Regions from separate parts of the Aminobacter sp. MDW-2 genome, predicted to be linked through region 2. Evidence: predicted binding sites of a transcription regulator. Region 2 holds the regulator's gene; each other region holds the start of a gene.
What was found. Region 2 encodes PhoB, which activates phosphate uptake and scavenging genes when phosphate is short. Its sites were predicted from a motif close to TGTCATNNANCTGTCAT; they were not measured.

Region 1: H5P29_RS00310 (PhoX family phosphatase) is a predicted target of PhoB. The motif match lies at 2,774-2,790, and genes of this name have one in related genera.
Region 3: H5P29_RS23545 (LTA synthase family protein) is a predicted target of PhoB. The motif match lies at 1,787-1,803, and genes of this name have one in related genera.

The regions. Positions count from the first base shown of each region.
Region 1 is NZ_CP060197.1:62,625-67,866, forward strand. Features, by position in the region: gene H5P29_RS00300 (hypothetical protein) at 1-173, shown strand, start outside; gene H5P29_RS00305 (hypothetical protein) at 341-679, shown strand; gene H5P29_RS00310 (PhoX family phosphatase) at 727-2,712, opposite strand; gene H5P29_RS00315 (phosphatase PAP2 family protein) at 2,966-3,652, shown strand; gene H5P29_RS00320 (helix-turn-helix domain-containing protein) at 3,742-3,984, shown strand; gene H5P29_RS00325 (SulP family inorganic anion transporter) at 4,070-5,242, shown strand, end outside.
Region 2 is NZ_CP060197.1:1,787,286-1,792,527, reverse strand. Features, by position in the region: gene xylF (D-xylose ABC transporter substrate-binding protein) at 1-196, opposite strand, end outside; gene H5P29_RS08770 (ROK family protein) at 446-1,687, shown strand; gene phoB (phosphate regulon transcriptional regulator PhoB) at 1,815-2,504, opposite strand; gene phoU (phosphate signaling complex protein PhoU) at 2,603-3,307, opposite strand; gene pstB (phosphate ABC transporter ATP-binding protein PstB) at 3,346-4,170, opposite strand; gene pstA (phosphate ABC transporter permease PstA) at 4,195-5,242, opposite strand, start outside.
Region 3 is NZ_CP060197.1:4,754,150-4,759,391, reverse strand. Features, by position in the region: gene H5P29_RS23545 (LTA synthase family protein) at 1-1,642, opposite strand, end outside; gene fabD (ACP S-malonyltransferase) at 2,071-3,012, shown strand; gene fabG (3-oxoacyl-[acyl-carrier-protein] reductase) at 3,357-4,094, shown strand; gene H5P29_RS23530 (acyl carrier protein) at 4,313-4,549, shown strand; gene fabF (beta-ketoacyl-ACP synthase II) at 4,579-5,242, shown strand, end outside.

The sequences.
Region 1 (5,242 bases), 1.7 Mb from region 2:
GCCTCAAGGCGCCGGGCGGCGGACAGACCCACGGCCATGTCGAGACCTGCAACAACAAGGCGTCGTGCAACCTGATGATCTCCTATTGCATCAGCCATGGCGGCGACTGGGAGGAGACCGGCACACCGGGCCCGCAGGGCGAACCGCAGAAGGGCAAGTGTACCTATCCCTGATGGAATCAGGGGTTCCCAAGACCTGAAGCCAAGCGCCCTCCCGTTTCCGGACGGGAGGGTTTTTGCGTCGCATGGCGCCATAACGTTGGAGCGTGTCGCCGCTCTGCTTGACGTTGGCGCGGCATTCGGAGCAAATCGCCGGACATTTGTGGGAGCTTGCCTGAAAAATGTCCGTCGTCGGCCTTTCGCTGCTCGGTTTTTCGACCGTCATCTTCCTGATCGCTGCGATGGTGGCCAAGACCTGGGGCGTCGAGCCGACCATCGGCAAGCTGGTGGTGACGCTGATCCTCTATTCGCTGGGCAACCTGATCATGCTGCGCCTGGTGCGCGACTTCGGCATGTCGGTGTCATTCTCGCTGTCGGCGGTGATCCAGTTGATCGCCGTCAACGCGGTGGCCATCATCTATTTCGGCGAGAGGCTGAGCGGCATACAGGGCATCGGCGTCGGGCTCGCGGTGGTGGCGGTGGCGCTGATCACGCTCGGGCCGGCGCTGGCCGGAAAATGAAAACGGCCGCTGAACGCGGCCGCTTCCCTCAGGCACAAAGACTTCTATCAGACGGCGATCTTGCCGCCGCCCTGCCTGGTGATGGCGACGACGGCCGGTCGGACCGGCATATCGGGCTTGAAGTCGGGCCAGCGCGTCGACAGGTCCTCATAATAGGACGGACGGCCAAAGCCTTCCCAATCCTCGCCACCGTCGGCCGGATGCTGGACGGCAACGAATGCGGTCTGGTCGTCGGGCGTGAACAGCGGGCCGCACATCTCGGCGCCGACAGGCACGCGGAAGAACAGCTTCGAGGTGGCGCGCGCCGCGCCCTCGGTGTCGACGGCCCACAGGCCGTCGGTGCGGCCGGTGGCCTTGGGCGAATTTCCGTCAGTCGACACCCACAGGCGGCCGGCGGAGTCGACGGCGCAGTTGTCGGGCATTCCGAACCAGCCATTTTGGGTGGTCGAAGTCGAAAATGACGCGCCGACCTCGGCGACCGACGGGTCACCACACTTGAGCAGCACTTCCCACTTGCCCTTGGTGGCGGTGAAATCGCTGCCGTCCTCGATCAGTTCGATGATGTGGCCGAAGGCGTTTTCGGCGCGCGGGTTGGCAGCGTCGACCTGGTCGGCCTTGCGCTTGGTGTTGTTGGTCAGCATGACATAGACCTTGCCGTTGACGGCATTGGGCTGGATGTCCTCGGGGCGGTCCATCTTGGTGGCACCGAGCAGGTCGGCGGCGCGGCGCGTCTCGATGACCACGTCGGCCTGGCTGACAAAGCCGTTGTCGGCCGTGAGCGGGCCGTCGCCCTGGACCAGCGGCAGCCAGGCGAAGGTGCCGTCCTCGGCGAATTTGGCGACGTAGAGCGTGCCGTCGTCGAGCAGGTCGAGATTGGCGGCACGGTCGTCGGGGTTGAACTTGCCCTTGGTCACGAACTTGTAGACGTAGTCGAAGCGCTCGTCGTCGCCGAGATAGAAGACGACGCGGCCGTCGCTGGCCACGATGGATTCAGCGCCCTCGTGCTTGAAGCGACCGAGTGCCGTGCGCTTCTTAGGCAGCGAGTTCGGGTCGTTGACGTCGACCTCGACGATCCAGCCGAAGCGGTTGGGCTCATTCGGTTCCTTGGAGACGTCGAAGCGGTCGTAGAACTTGAACCACTCATAAGTGCCTTCCGGCACGCCGAGGCGCTTGTAGTTGGCGGCCTCCGGATGATCGGCCGGCAGCTCGCCACCGAAATAACCGTGGAAGTTTTCCTCAGCCATGATGTAGGTGCCCCAGGGCGTGACGCCGCCGGCGCAGTTGTTGAGCGTGCCGTACACCTTGGTACCGGTGGCATCGGCATTGGTCTTCAGGCGATCATGGCCGGCGGCCGGGCCGGTCAGCTGCATCTCGGTGGTCGAAGTGATGCGGCGGTTGAGCTTGCCGTCGCGGACCGGATGCCACTTGCCCGCTTCCTTGCGGATCTCGACGATGGTGCCGCCATGGGCCGCCATCTCGATGTCGACGCGCTTCTGGTCCGCTGGCGCGACCTCGATCTTGCCCTCGACGATCTTGACGATGCCGGGGAACATCAGGTGCTCGTTGGTGTATTCGTGGTTGACCACCAGCAGGCCGTGCTCGGACGAGCCTTCGAGGGCGATATAGCCGACATAATCGTTGTTGTAGCCGAACTGCTTGGCCTGGGCTTCCGCCGACTGGTTGGTCGGATCGAATTCGGGCGCGTCGGCGAAGATCGGATCACCCCAGCGCAACAGCACGTCGGCGTCGTAGCCAGCGGCGACGTGATGCTTGTCGTCGATGCCGGCCTCGATCTCGTCGAAGGCAAAAGCGGAGGCAGAGGCGGCGCGGGCGTCGTCGGCGAGCAGGATTGCGATGGGGCTTACGGTTGCGGCGATGGCCGAGACGGCGAGCGAACCCTGGAGGAAGCTGCGGCGGGAGAAGCGCTTGGCGATGATGTCGCCCATGGTGCGGTTGTCGGTCGGGTTGTGACCGGGACCGTCATTCTCCTCGAGCATCGAGGTGCGGAATTTCTGATCATGGGGCTGGTTCATGGCGTCGACCTCTGGCTGGGGTGTTCGGCTTGGGGTTCGCCGAGACCGCTAGTTGCCGTGCATAACAACAGCATGACAGATTGGCCGAAAATCCACAGCACCCAAAAACGTGACCTGAGTGCTCACGCGAGTTGGTTTGCTGCGACCTTTTGCATTGCATGCCTTTTCTTTGGGAAAGCCATCCCCACCTGTTGCGAATGGGTCGGGAAGCGGCCATCCCAAGGGCAGAACAGCCCCGAGACACGGCAGGACGATGCAGCAGAGATTGTGGAACAGGATCGAGTTTTCGCTTTTGGCGGCGGGCATCATCATTGCCGGCGGCCTGTGGGGCTTCGTCGAGTTGTCGGAGATCGCCCGCGACGCCGCACCGCACGCCTTCGATACCGACATCCTGCTGTTCTTCCGCGCGGCCGGCAACACCGCCGATCCGATCGGCCCCTCCTGGGTGGAAGAGGCGATGCGCGATATCACAGCGCTGGGCAGCGCCTCGGTGCTGATCTACATCACCGCGATCAGCATCATCTATCTCGGCATGTCCAGGCGCTGGGGACCGGCGCTGTTCGTATTCGTCTCGGTCGCCGGCGGCCAGGTGCTGTCGAGCCTGCTCAAGCTCGGCATCGACCGCCCCAGGCCCGACCTCGTGCCGCATCTGGCGCAGGTGCACACGATGAGCTTTCCAAGCGGCCACGCCATGCTATCGGCGGTCACCTATCTGACGCTGGGGGCGCTGCTGGCACGCTTCCTGCCCGGGCGGGCGGCGACGGTCTTCGTCTTTGCCATCGGCATCCTGACCACGCTCATGGTCGGCATCAGCCGCGTCTATCTCGGCGTGCACTGGCCTTCGGACGTGCTAGCGGGCTGGTGCGCGGGCTTTGCCTGGGCGACTTTGTGCTGGCTGATCAGCCGCCGCTTCATGCGGCCGGCCGAGGCCGATGAATGATATGGGGCTCAGGCATCAATAATGATGCTTGAAACATCATCATGAATGTATGATACATTCGTGATGCGGATCGAGACGGGACCACCTCAGTGATCACAGCCGCACAGATGCGCGCCGCAAGAGCGCTGGCAGGCATCGACCAGAAGACGCTCGCCGAAATGGCCGGTGTCTCGGTGCCGACGATCCAGCGCATGGAAGCAAGCGAGGGCGTGGTGCGTGGCGTGGTCGATACGCTGACCAAGGTCATCCAGGCGATCGAAGATGCCGGGGTGGAACTGATCGGCGAGAGCGAGACCGGCGGTCGGGGCGTGCGCCTGAAGAAGAAGGCGTGAAGCTTCCGGCTATCCGCATGATGTAGTCGCGACGGCGACCGCCGACAGTCTTGCCGACGAAGCCGCCGCGTTTCCAGTGGTGCGGATGATGAATGCGGGCGGCAATCCAAGGCGATACGGATCAGGGAAGCACGGGCAACCGACTTTCGCGGAACTGTTCACGCCCAAGCTGGTGACTGTTTTCCGCGAGGGCTATGGCGCGCTGCAGTTCAAGGCCGACGCGATTTCGGGGCTGACGGTGGCAATCGTGGCTCTGCCATTATCGATGGCAATCGCCATCGCATCGGGTGTGTCGCCTGACAAAGGGCTGTTCACGGCAATCGTCGGCGGCTTCATAGTCTCGGCTCTCGGCGGCAGCCGCTTCCAGATCGGTGGTCCGGCAGGCGCCTTCATCGTTCTGGTGGCGGCAACGGTGGCGCGCGAAGGCGTGGACGGGCTGATCCTCGCCACTGTCATGGCTGGGGTGTTCCTGGCGGCGATCGGCTATCTCCGGCTCGGAACCTACATCAAGTTCATTCCCTATCCGGTGACGGTGGGTTTCACCGCAGGCATCGCCGTGATCATCTTCGCCAGCCAGATCAGCGAGATGTTCGGACTGACGCTCAGCGGCAAGGAACCGGGTCCGCTTGTGCCGAAGTTGATGGCACTGGTTGATGCGATGGGCACGCTCAACATCGCGGCCCTGGCGATTACGGTGCTGACCATTGGCACCATCCTGATGCTCAAACGCTGGCGCCCCGGCTGGCCGGGCATGCTGATCGCGGTCGGCGTCGCTTCCATGGCCGTTGCCCTGCTGGACCTGCCGGTAGAAACCATCGGCACGCGTTTCGGTGGCATTCCGCGCGGCCTGCCCTGGCCTGCCCTGCCCAGCTTCGGTGTGGACAAGGCGATTGCGGTACTGCCGGACGCGCTTGCCTTCGCGCTGCTCGGCGCGATCGAGTCACTGCTGTCCGCCGTCGTTGCCGACGGCATGACCGGCAGGCGGCATCGCTCGAACTGCGAACTGGTGGCACAAGGCTTTGCCAATATCGGTGCCGCGCTGTTTGGAGGCATCTGCGTGACCGGTACGATTGCCCGAACGGCAACCAATGTGCGGGCGGGCGCGCACGGCCCGGTATCAGGCATTCTGCATTCGCTGTTCTTGCTCGCCTTCATGCTGGTAGCCGCACCGCTTGCCGCCTACATCCCGCTCGCAGCTCTCGCCGGTGTGCTGGCGGTCGTGGCCTGGAACATGATCGAAAAGCAGGCCTTCGCGACA
Region 2 (5,242 bases):
ACTGCGCGTCAGCCGAGATGTACTTGTCGCCGGCGGCCTCGATGGCTGCCTTCATGGCGGCTTCGTCGGTCTTCCAGCGCTCTTCCTGGAAGTTCGACCAGGAGACGCCGATGACCTTGTCCTTTGCCGAAGCCACTGCCGTAAGCGACAGAGTCATGGCAACGCCCGCCAGGATGGCGGTGGTAAACTTTTTCATTATTTCCTCCCTGCGCCCAATGGGCGCGCCTACTTCGCGATAGCCCTTGGAGAAGCTCTTTTTTTCGAGCCTCGAAAAAATACTGACTCAATGCCTGGCCACTGTCAACATGGTTTCGCGAGCGCTCCTTATTTTTTTCGGAGCCCGAAATAAATGGAGACATTTGGCGCTGGCTCTGTCACAATCACTTGGCGCGTAAGGGACTGCCGCTTAAGAAGGGCAGCGCTTCGCCGGGAGGAAGACGAGCACATGTCGGTCGGCATACGTCACGACGATCTGAGACGGCGCAACCGCGCCATGGTTATATCCGCGGTTCGCCGAGCCAGCCAGCCATCGCGCACCGAAATCGCCGCCACCACCGGCCTCAGCCATTCGACGATCTCGACGATTTCCTCTGATCTCATATCAGAAGGCATCCTTGCCGAGGCCAAGTTCAGCGAACCCGTCTCCATGAAACGGGGGCGGCCGCAGGTCGGGTTGATGCTCGATGCCGACGCTGCGTCTGTCGTTGCGGTCGTGCTCTCGCTCAACAGCCTGTCCGCCGCCGTCATCGACTATGCCGGCAACACCGTGACCGAAGAGACCCGGCGGCTTGTCACGCAGCAGATGCCTGCGGAGGCGCTGGTCGACGAATGCGTCGGAATGGTCCGGCGCCTGATCGACGGCGCCGGCGTTTCGGGCGGCGCCGTCCTACGCATCGCCATCGCCGTCCAGGGCATCACCGACGCCGCCTCGCGCAAGCTGTTGTGGTCGCCGATCACCCGCTACGACGACATCCCCTTCGCCGACCGGCTGGAGCAGGAGTTCGGCGTGCCTGTGTCGGTCGAGAACGACTGCAACATGATCGCCGAGGCCCTGCGCTGGCGCGATCCGGTGCGTTATCGCGACGACTTCATCGCCATCCTGCTCTCGCACGGCATCGGCATGGGCCTCGTCATCAAGGGCGAGCTGTTCACCGGCACGCAGTCGTCGGGTGCCGAGTTCGGCCACATGATCCATCGCCCGGACGGCGCGCTTTGTCGCTGCGGCCGCCGCGGCTGCATCGAGGCCTATGCCGGCAACTACGCCATCTGGCGCAACGCAAGGGTTGGCGACGAGAATGCCGAGCCGCTGGCCGACCTGTCCGACGACGACATCAGGGCCGTGGCCGATGCGGCACGTGACCATGATGGCCCCGAACGCGAGGCCTTCCGCAAGGCCGGCGAAGCCATCGGCTTTGGTCTCGGCTCGATGTTTGCGCTGTTCGACCCCGCCCCCCTCGCCTTCGTCGGCGTCGGCGCAACCGCCTTCGACATCATGGAGCCACATGTGCGCGCGGCCATCGCCAAGACGGCGGGCGGGCTGCACTCGAAGGCGATCTCCTTCGACACCGAACCCAACGAGGTTCCACTCAAACGCGAGGGCGCGATGATGCGCGCGCTGCTTGCCGTTGATCAGGAGGTCTTTGCCGCAGGCACGGCTCCACGCCGTGCCGATGCCGACGTCGCCTAAAGCAATTCCAGGAAAAGTGTGCAGCGGTTTTCCGTCCGGAATTGCTCAAAAAGAAAGACATAGAGAGATTCCGCGATTCGAAGAAAAGCGGAAACTCTCTAGCTGAGCGGAAAGAGCCCGAAGCGGCTCAGTCCTCACGGATGGCGTAGCCGGCACCGCGGATGGTCCGGATCACGTCAGGCATGCGGCCGTTGTTGACCGCCTTGCGCAGGCGCCCGACATGCACGTCAACGGTGCGCTCGTCGATATAGATCGTCTCGCCCCAGACATTGTCGAGCAGTTGGCTGCGCGAGAACACGCGGCCCGGGTGCCGCATCATGAATTCGAGCAAGCGGAATTCGGTCGGCCCGAGCTTGATCTCGCTCTTCTTGCGGTAGACGCGGTGCGACTCGCGGTCGAGCATGATGTCGCCGACCTTGAGCACCGAGGACAGCACCTCGGGTTTGGCCCGGCGCAGCAGCGCCTTGACGCGCGCCATGAATTCCGGCGTCGAGAACGGCTTGACCAGATAGTCGTCGGCACCGGTCGAAAGGCCACGCACCCTGTCGCTTTCCTCGCCCCGCGCCGTCAGCATGATGATCGGCAGGCGTTCGGTATCGGGACGCATCCTGAGCCGGCGGCACAGTTCGATACCCGACAGCGCCGGCACCATCCAGTCGAGCACCAGCAGGTCGGGCACGTTTTCCTGGAGCCGGATCTCGGCCTCGTCGCCACGCGTGACGACCTCGACCTGATAGCCTTCGGATTCGAGATTGTAGCGAAGCAGCACGCCCAGCGGCTCTTCGTCTTCGACGACCATGACCTTGGGAGCGATCATTGGCTATACCTTGTCCTTGCGCATGGCCGCTTCTGGACCATGCGCTGATTTAACCTATGCAGCGCCCCCGCGCCAAACGCATGCGGTTGCGGAAATGCTCAGGCCGGAACCGTCGTCGTGGTCTCGTCGACCTTGGGCCGGTTCAGCGGCAGCTGCGTACCCGTCACGACGAAATAGGCGTTCTCGGCGATGTTGGTGACATGGTCGCCGATGCGCTCGAGGTTCTTGGCGCAGAACAGCAGATGCGTGCAGGCCGTGATGTTGCGCGGATCTTCCATCATGTAGGTCAGGAGTTCGCGGAACACGGCGGTGTACTGGATGTCGATCTTCTGGTCGTCGGCGCGCAGATCCTTCAGGCCCTCGGCCTGACGCGCGACATAGAGATCGACGACGCCGCGAACCTGGCCGAGCACCAGCTGCGCCATCGCATCGATCGAATGCGAGAGATTGCGCGGGGTCGGCGACTGGCCGACGGCGCCGACGCGCTTGGCAATGTTCTTGGCGAGGTCGCCGATGCGCTCGAGGTCACCCGCCATGCGGATGGCACCGACCACGGCGCGCAGATCCTGCGCCATCGGCTGGCGCTTGGCGATCAGCGTGATCGCCGAATTGTCGAGATCGCGCTGCTTGGCGTCCATGATCGTATCGTCGGCAACGACGTTTTGCGCCAGTGCCTGGTCGGACGTGAGAAGCGCGCGGATGGCGCCGGCCACCATTGCGCCAGAAAGATCGCCCATGTCGCGGATGAGCTGGTCGACGTGCTGAAGTTCTTCGTCGAAGGACCGGACTGTATGTTCGCCCATGATTTCTTCCTCGTATCGTGTGCCGCGACGAAACCCACTCAGCCGAAGCGGCCGGTGATGTAGTCCTGCGTCCGCTTGTCGTCGGGGTTGGTGAACATCTTGTCGGTCGGGCCTTCCTCGACGAGATAGCCGAGGTGGAACATCGCCGTGCGCTGCGACACGCGCGCCGCCTGCTGCATCGAGTGCGTAACGATGACGATCGTGTAGTTCTCGCGCAGTTCGTCGATCAGCTCCTCGACCTTGGCGGTGGCGATCGGGTCGAGCGCCGAACACGGCTCGTCCATCAGGATCACCTCGGGCGAAACGGCGATGGCGCGCGCGATGCACAGGCGCTGCTGCTGGCCGCCCGACAGGCCGGTGCCCGGCTCGTTGAGACGGTCCTTGGCTTCGTTCCACAGAGCGGCCTTCTGCAGGCTCTTCTCGACGATCACGTCGAGTTCGGCCTTGTTCTTGGCGAGACCATGGATGCGCGGGCCGTAGGCGACGTTCTCGTAGATCGACTTCGGGAACGGGTTCGGCTTCTGGAACACCATGCCAACGCGGGCGCGCAGCTCGACGACGTCGATCTTGGGATCGTAGATGTCTTCGCTGTCGAGTGTGATCTTGCCGCCGACGCGGGCTGCGTCGATGGTGTCGTTCATGCGATTGAGGCAGCGCAGGAAGGTCGACTTGCCGCAGCCCGACGGGCCGATCAGCGCCGTCACCTGATTCTGGCGAACGTCGAGATCGACGCCGAACAGCGCTTGCTTCTCGCCATAGTGCACGGTCACCTTGTCGCCGCGCATCTTGATGATTTCGTTCGTTCTGGCGTTCATCTCAGCATTCACCGCGTCGTCGAGGGATTTTTCGGTCATGATGTTCATAGCAGGATGCTCCTTGTCCATGCCCTACCAGCGGCGCTCGAAGCGGCGGCGCAGGACGATGGCGACGATGTTCATGGCCATGAGGAAGATGAGAAGAATGATGATGGCGCCCGACATGCGCTCGACAAAGGCGCGTTCGGCCTCGTTCGCCCACATGTAGATCTGCACCGGAAGTGCGGTTGCGGGATCGAACGGCGTCTTGGGATAGTCGGCGACGAAGGCGACCATGCCGATCAAGAGAAGCGGTGCTGTCTCGCCGAGCGCACGCGCCAGGCCGATGATCGTGCCGGTCAGGATGCCGGGGGCGGCCAGTGGCAGGATGTGCTGGAACACCATCTGCATCTTCGAGGCGCCGAGGCCAAGCGCTGCCGAGCGGATCGACGGCGGCACGGCAGCCAAGGCGGCGCGCGTCGCGATGATGATGGTCGGCAGCGTCATCAGCGTCAGCACCAGACCGCCGACGAAGGATGCCGAACGCGGCAGGTCGAGGAAATTGATGAACACGGCCAGGCCGAGCAGACCGAAAACGATCGACGGCACGGCGGCGAGGTTGTTGATGTTGACCTCGATCAGGTCGGTGAAGCGGCTCTTCTTGGCGAATTCCTCGAGATAGATCGAGGCGGCGACGCCGATCGGCAGCGCCAGCAAAAGCACGATCACCATCATGTAGAACGAACCGATGAGGGCTACGCCGACGCCCGACGTTTCAGGACGGCTTGATGCGCCGTAGCTGAACAGGCCGGTGTTGAAATGCTCGGCCATCACGCCTTCGGCCTTGAGCTTGTTCATCCACTCGACCTGCTGGTCCGACACCTTGCGGCGGCTTTCCGGCACGTCGAGGTCGATCTGACCCTTGAAGGCCGAGTCGAGATTGGCGGCGGCGAGGATGTCGACGTTGCGGGTCGTGCCGATGACCGACGGGTCGGCGGCGACGATCGCCCGGAGCTGTACCCGCGAGCTGTCGGACAGGAAGCCCTTGAGCTTGCGCACATCGGCCTTGTTGTTCGGGTCGATGCCGAGCTTCTCGATCAGCGCCTGTTCGGCGAGCTTGGGATAGTTCGCAGTGATCAGC
Region 3 (5,242 bases), 2.9 Mb from region 2:
GGTCGACGACGCGGTAGCGGTCATGCAGGTCGCCGAGGAAGCCGGTGTAGTAGGGGTGGCTGATGCCGGCGGTCTCGAGCACGTGCAGCGGCAGGAAGGCCGGGCTGATCGAGCCGATGTCGCGCGCAGCACCGGTGCGGTTCGACCACACCACCAAGGGCGTCTCGTGCTGCACCAGCATCTCGTCGAGCGGCGCCTTGCGCTTGGCGACCGGCTCTTTCATGAAACCGGTCTCGACATAGACGGGGCCGAGCGGCGGCAGGTGGTCGCCGAAGAAGGCAATGACCGTCGGGCGTTCACGCTTGCTGGCCCAGTCCATCAGCCGCTTCAGGCCACGGTCGGCATCGGAGGCACCTTCGGCATAGGTCAGGATCGAATCGCGCGTCCACTGCGAGGTCGGCGCATCGACCTTGTGGGTGGTGTCGCTGTAGCGGTTCGGCTCATAGGGGCCGTGGCTCTGCAGCGAGACGGCAAAGAAGAAGAAGGGGTGGTCGGTGGCGTCGGCCTGGCGGATGATCTCTTCGGTCAGCGCGGCGTCGGAGACCAGAGGCCCGCGCTTTTCCAGCGGCGGCAGGTTCTCTTCCGACAGGAATGTATCGAAGCCGAAGTCCTTGTAGACAAACGAGCGGTTCCAGAACCAGCTGCCGAAGGGATGGATGGCCTTGGTGTCGTAGCCTTCGCTCTTGAAGAAGGTGGCAAGCGAAGGCACCGGCGCGCGGACATATTGCTGGTAGGGGATCGAGCCGGCCGGCAGGAAGGCGTTGGAGAAGCCGGTCAGCGCCTCGAACTCGACATTGGCGGTCATGCCGCCGAACTCGGGCGAGAAGACGTGGCCGGACTGCGCGGCGCGCACGTTCTGGATCGGATCCGGCGTGATCGAAACACCGGGCAGCCGCGTCGGATCCCAGAAGGATTCGCTCATCACGATGATGACGTCGGGCTTTTCCTCGGGCAGGACGGCGGCTGCCTGCGACGGTGCCGCGATGGCGTCGATGGCCTTGTCGGAATAGCCCTGCGGCGCCTTGACCTTGGCCATCGGCACGTTGAGCGCAAAGGCGATGGCAAAGCCGTTGGAGGCGTAGTTTTCCTTCTGGTCCCACATCATCGGGATGATCTGCAGGCGGTCGCGCGTCCACGAGAAGGTGGCGTAGTCCATGATCGAGACGAAGAAGGCCAGCGCCGGAATGGCGATCGCCAGGCGCGACATGCGCGCCCAGAACGACAGCGCCGGCATGCGGCGGCGCCAGTAACGCCAGGCAAGCACCAGCAGCGAGATGCCGCCGATGAGGCCGACCGCAATGCCGATGCCGGCGAGCGGCCGCTCGCGCACCAAAAGCGGCATCAGTTCGACGATCTGCCTGATATAGAGGAAATCGGTCGGGTAGAGCGGATCGCCGAGATAGAGCGACTTCTGGTGGCCGACGAAGGCCAGCGCCAGCGCCACGGGTGCTACGACCAGAAGGCCGTTATAGGGCCGGCCGAGCAGCGCGTCGAAACCGATGATCAGCAGTGCAAACAGCGCCACAGTGGTCCAGCTCGGCTTGAACGGCTGCTGGAAGAAATTGAGCGTGTCGACGAAGGAACCGCGGGCGACGAATTCGATGGCGAAGACCAGCACCGCCGAGACGGCGAGCGTGATCATCACCGAGCGCAGCACGCCGAGCGCATAGGCACGCCGGCTGAGTGCTTCAGCCTCGTTTTCCTCGTCGCGGGCGACCGCTTTGCCTGTCGCGAACAGCTTTGCCAACTCAATTTCCTCGAACGCTGGACAGCGGCGTCACGCAACCGTCACGAAACTGTCATCGAAAACCTAGCGCATATGGCAAAATTGAGAAGGATGGGGCAAACAAAACGTTTTTCGCATTAATTCTCTGTGATTATTTGCCCCGGAGGGGTGCCAAAGCCCTCAAGGCTTGACTTGACGGTATCCATTGCGCCAGAGGCACAACGATATGGCGCGCCGCCGGTTCCAACGACGTCCGGCGCAGCACCTCGTGATATGTCTGCCCGCCGAAGCCCGAAAAACCGATTCCGGTTCGGGTCGATGCGGCAAGTAGCCAGGAGACCAACATGGCCGTTGCATTCACTTTTCCGGGGCAGGGCAGCCAGGCCGTCGGCATGGGCAAGGAATTGGCCGATGCCTTTCCGGAGGCACGCCGCGTCTTCGAGGAAGTCGACGACGCGCTCGGTGAAAAGCTGTCGAAGCTGATCTGGGAAGGGCCTGAGGAGACGCTGACCCTGACCGCCAACGCCCAGCCGGCGCTGATGGCGGTGTCGATGGCAGCCTTCCGGGCGCTGGAAGCGCGCGGCCTGTCGCTCAAGGACAAGGTGTCTTACGTCGCCGGCCACTCGCTCGGCGAATATTCGGCCCTTGCTGCCGCCGGTTTCGTCTCGGTCGCCGACGCGGCACGCCTGCTGCGCATCCGCGGAAACGCCATGCAGGCGGCGGTGCCGGCTGGCCAGGGCGCGATGGCTGCGATCATCGGCCTCGAACAGGGCGACGTCGACGCCGCCTGTGCCGAGGCAGCACAGGGCTCGGTCTGCCAGATCGCCAATGACAATGGCGGCGGCCAGCTGGTCATTTCGGGCGAGAAGGCAGCGGTCGAGCGTGCCGCGGCCCTTTGCACCGCCAAGGGCGCCAAGCGCGCGCTGATGCTGCAGGTCTCCGCCCCCTTCCATTCGGCGCTGATGGCACCCGCTGCCGAGAAGATGCGCGAAGCGCTGGCCGGGGTGAAGAAGAACGTGCCGGTCGTGCCGGTCGTTGCCAATGTCTCTGTCACGCCGATCACCGATCCGGAAGAGATCGCCGCCCGCCTCGTCGAGCAGGTCACCGGTCGTGTCCGCTGGGCCGAGACCGTCGAGTGGTTCGGCAACAACGGCGTCACCACGCTTTATGAAGTGGGCGCCGGCAAGGTGCTGTCGGGCCTCGCCCGCCGCATCAACAAGGAGATCGCGACGTCAGCCGTCAACAATCCGGCCGATGTCGAGGCGGCGATTGCCGCGCTCGCCTAGGAGCATCGGTGTTTACGCGGCGACAAACTGTTAAACTGTGGTTTGTAACCGCGGCCGCAATTTTGGTTTGGACGATCGGTTCCTGGCTCGCATTTCAAGATCAGCCGGCAGGAAGTCCTGCAATCCAGCTGGTTGGAATGGTTGCCTTTACGATGCTGATATTTGAGATTTTTCTCTCCTTTTCCATTTTTGTATCCAGCATGATTCAGCTTGTTTTCGTTTCGACGAGAGCTGACGAAACCATGAGGCAATATGGAAACATGTTTTACTACCTGTGTTGGAGAGAATTGCAGGAACACCTTGATAGACTACAAAATGATCCGCGCTGAGATAAAGGAAGAGACATGCTCGATCTGACCGGCCGCAAGGCACTCGTCACCGGTGCATCCGGCGGCATCGGCGAAGAAATCGCCCGCATCCTGCACAGCCAGGGCGCCATTGTCGGCCTGCACGGCACCCGCATCGAAAAGCTCGAGGCGCTGGCCGGCGAACTCGGCGACCGGGTCAAGCTGTTCCCGGCCAATCTCGCCGACCGCGACGAGGTCAAGGCGCTGGGCCAGAAGGCCGAAGCCGAACTCGAAGGCGTCGACATCCTGGTCAACAATGCCGGCATCACCAAGGACGGCCTGTTCGTGCGCATGTCGGATGCCGACTGGGACAGCGTCATCGAGATCAACCTGACGGCGATGTTCCGCCTGACGCGCGAATTGACCCATCCGATGATGCGCCGCCGTCATGGCCGCATCATCAACATCACCTCGGTCGTCGGCGTCACCGGCAATCCCGGCCAGACCAATTATTGCGCCTCCAAGGCCGGCATGATCGGCTTCTCCAAGTCGCTGGCCCAGGAGATCGCCACCCGCAACATCACCGTCAACTGCGTCGCTCCCGGCTTCATCGAATCGGCGATGACCGAGAAGCTCAACGACAAGCAAAAAGAGGCGATCATGGCGGCGATCCCGGCCAAGCGCATGGGCACCGGCAAGGAAGTTGCCTCGGCGGTCGCCTATCTCGCCTCCGATGAGGCGGCCTACGTCACCGGCCAGACGATTCACGTCAATGGCGGCATGGCAATGATTTGATTTGGGATCTGATTGGGATCTGATTGGCCGATTGGCCGGGATAACCGGCCCTTTTGCCTTGGACGCGGTGAATTTTTCGTGTATTGCCGCGCTCCATCAGGTGGCCAGGACGAAACCCGACCGCCGCCCGAGCGCTTGGGAAAGCGTAGATTACAGCTTGATTAGCGGCAATCCGCCCGCTAACGAAGACCTAACAACACCAGACTGAGGATGCCCACATGAGTGACACCGCAGAGCGCGTCAAGAAGATCGTCATCGAACATCTTGGCGTCGACGCCGACAAGGTGACGGAAGCTGCGAGCTTCATCGACGATCTGGGCGCGGACAGCCTCGACACGGTCGAGCTCGTCATGGCTTTCGAAGAAGAATTCGGCGTCGAGATCCCCGATGATGCGGCCGAGACCATCCTCACCGTTGGCGACGCCGTGAAGTACATCGACAAGGCTTCGGCCTGAGCGATCGCGAATTGTCAGGGGTGCCTGCGATGAGGCGTGTGGTCGTCACAGGCCTTGGCCTGCTTTCACCGTTCGGCATGGGCTACGAGCACGGCTGGAAAGAGCTTCTTTCCGGCCGCAGCGCAGCCCGGCGGATCACGGAGTTCGAGGTCGACGACCTTGCCTGCAAGATCGCCAACGTCATCCCTCGCGGCGACGGCTCCAACAACAGCTTCAATCCCGAAGCGGTCCTTGAACCCAAGGAACTGCGCAAGATCGGCGACTTCATCCTGTACGGGATCGCGGCCGCCGACGAGGCATTGAAGGATTCGGGTTGGCAGCCAAAGACGCCGGACGAACAGAATTCGACCGGCGTCATGATCGGCTCGGGCATCGGCGGCATTGACGGCATCGCCGAAAATGCCCTGATCCTCAAGGAGCGCGGCCCGCGCCGCATCAGCCCCTTCTTCATTCCGGGCCAGATCATCAATCTGGTTTCCGGCCAGGTGTCGATCCGGCACGGGCTCAAGGGCCCGAACCATGCCGTGGTCACCGCCTGCTCGACCGGCGCGCACGCCATCGGCGATGCGGCCCGCCTGATCATGTTCGGCGATGCCGACGTGATGGTGGCCGGCGGTGCCGAAGCGCCGGTGACGCGCCTGTCGCTGGCCGGCTTTGCCGCCTGCAAGGCGCTCTCCACCGACCGCAACGACG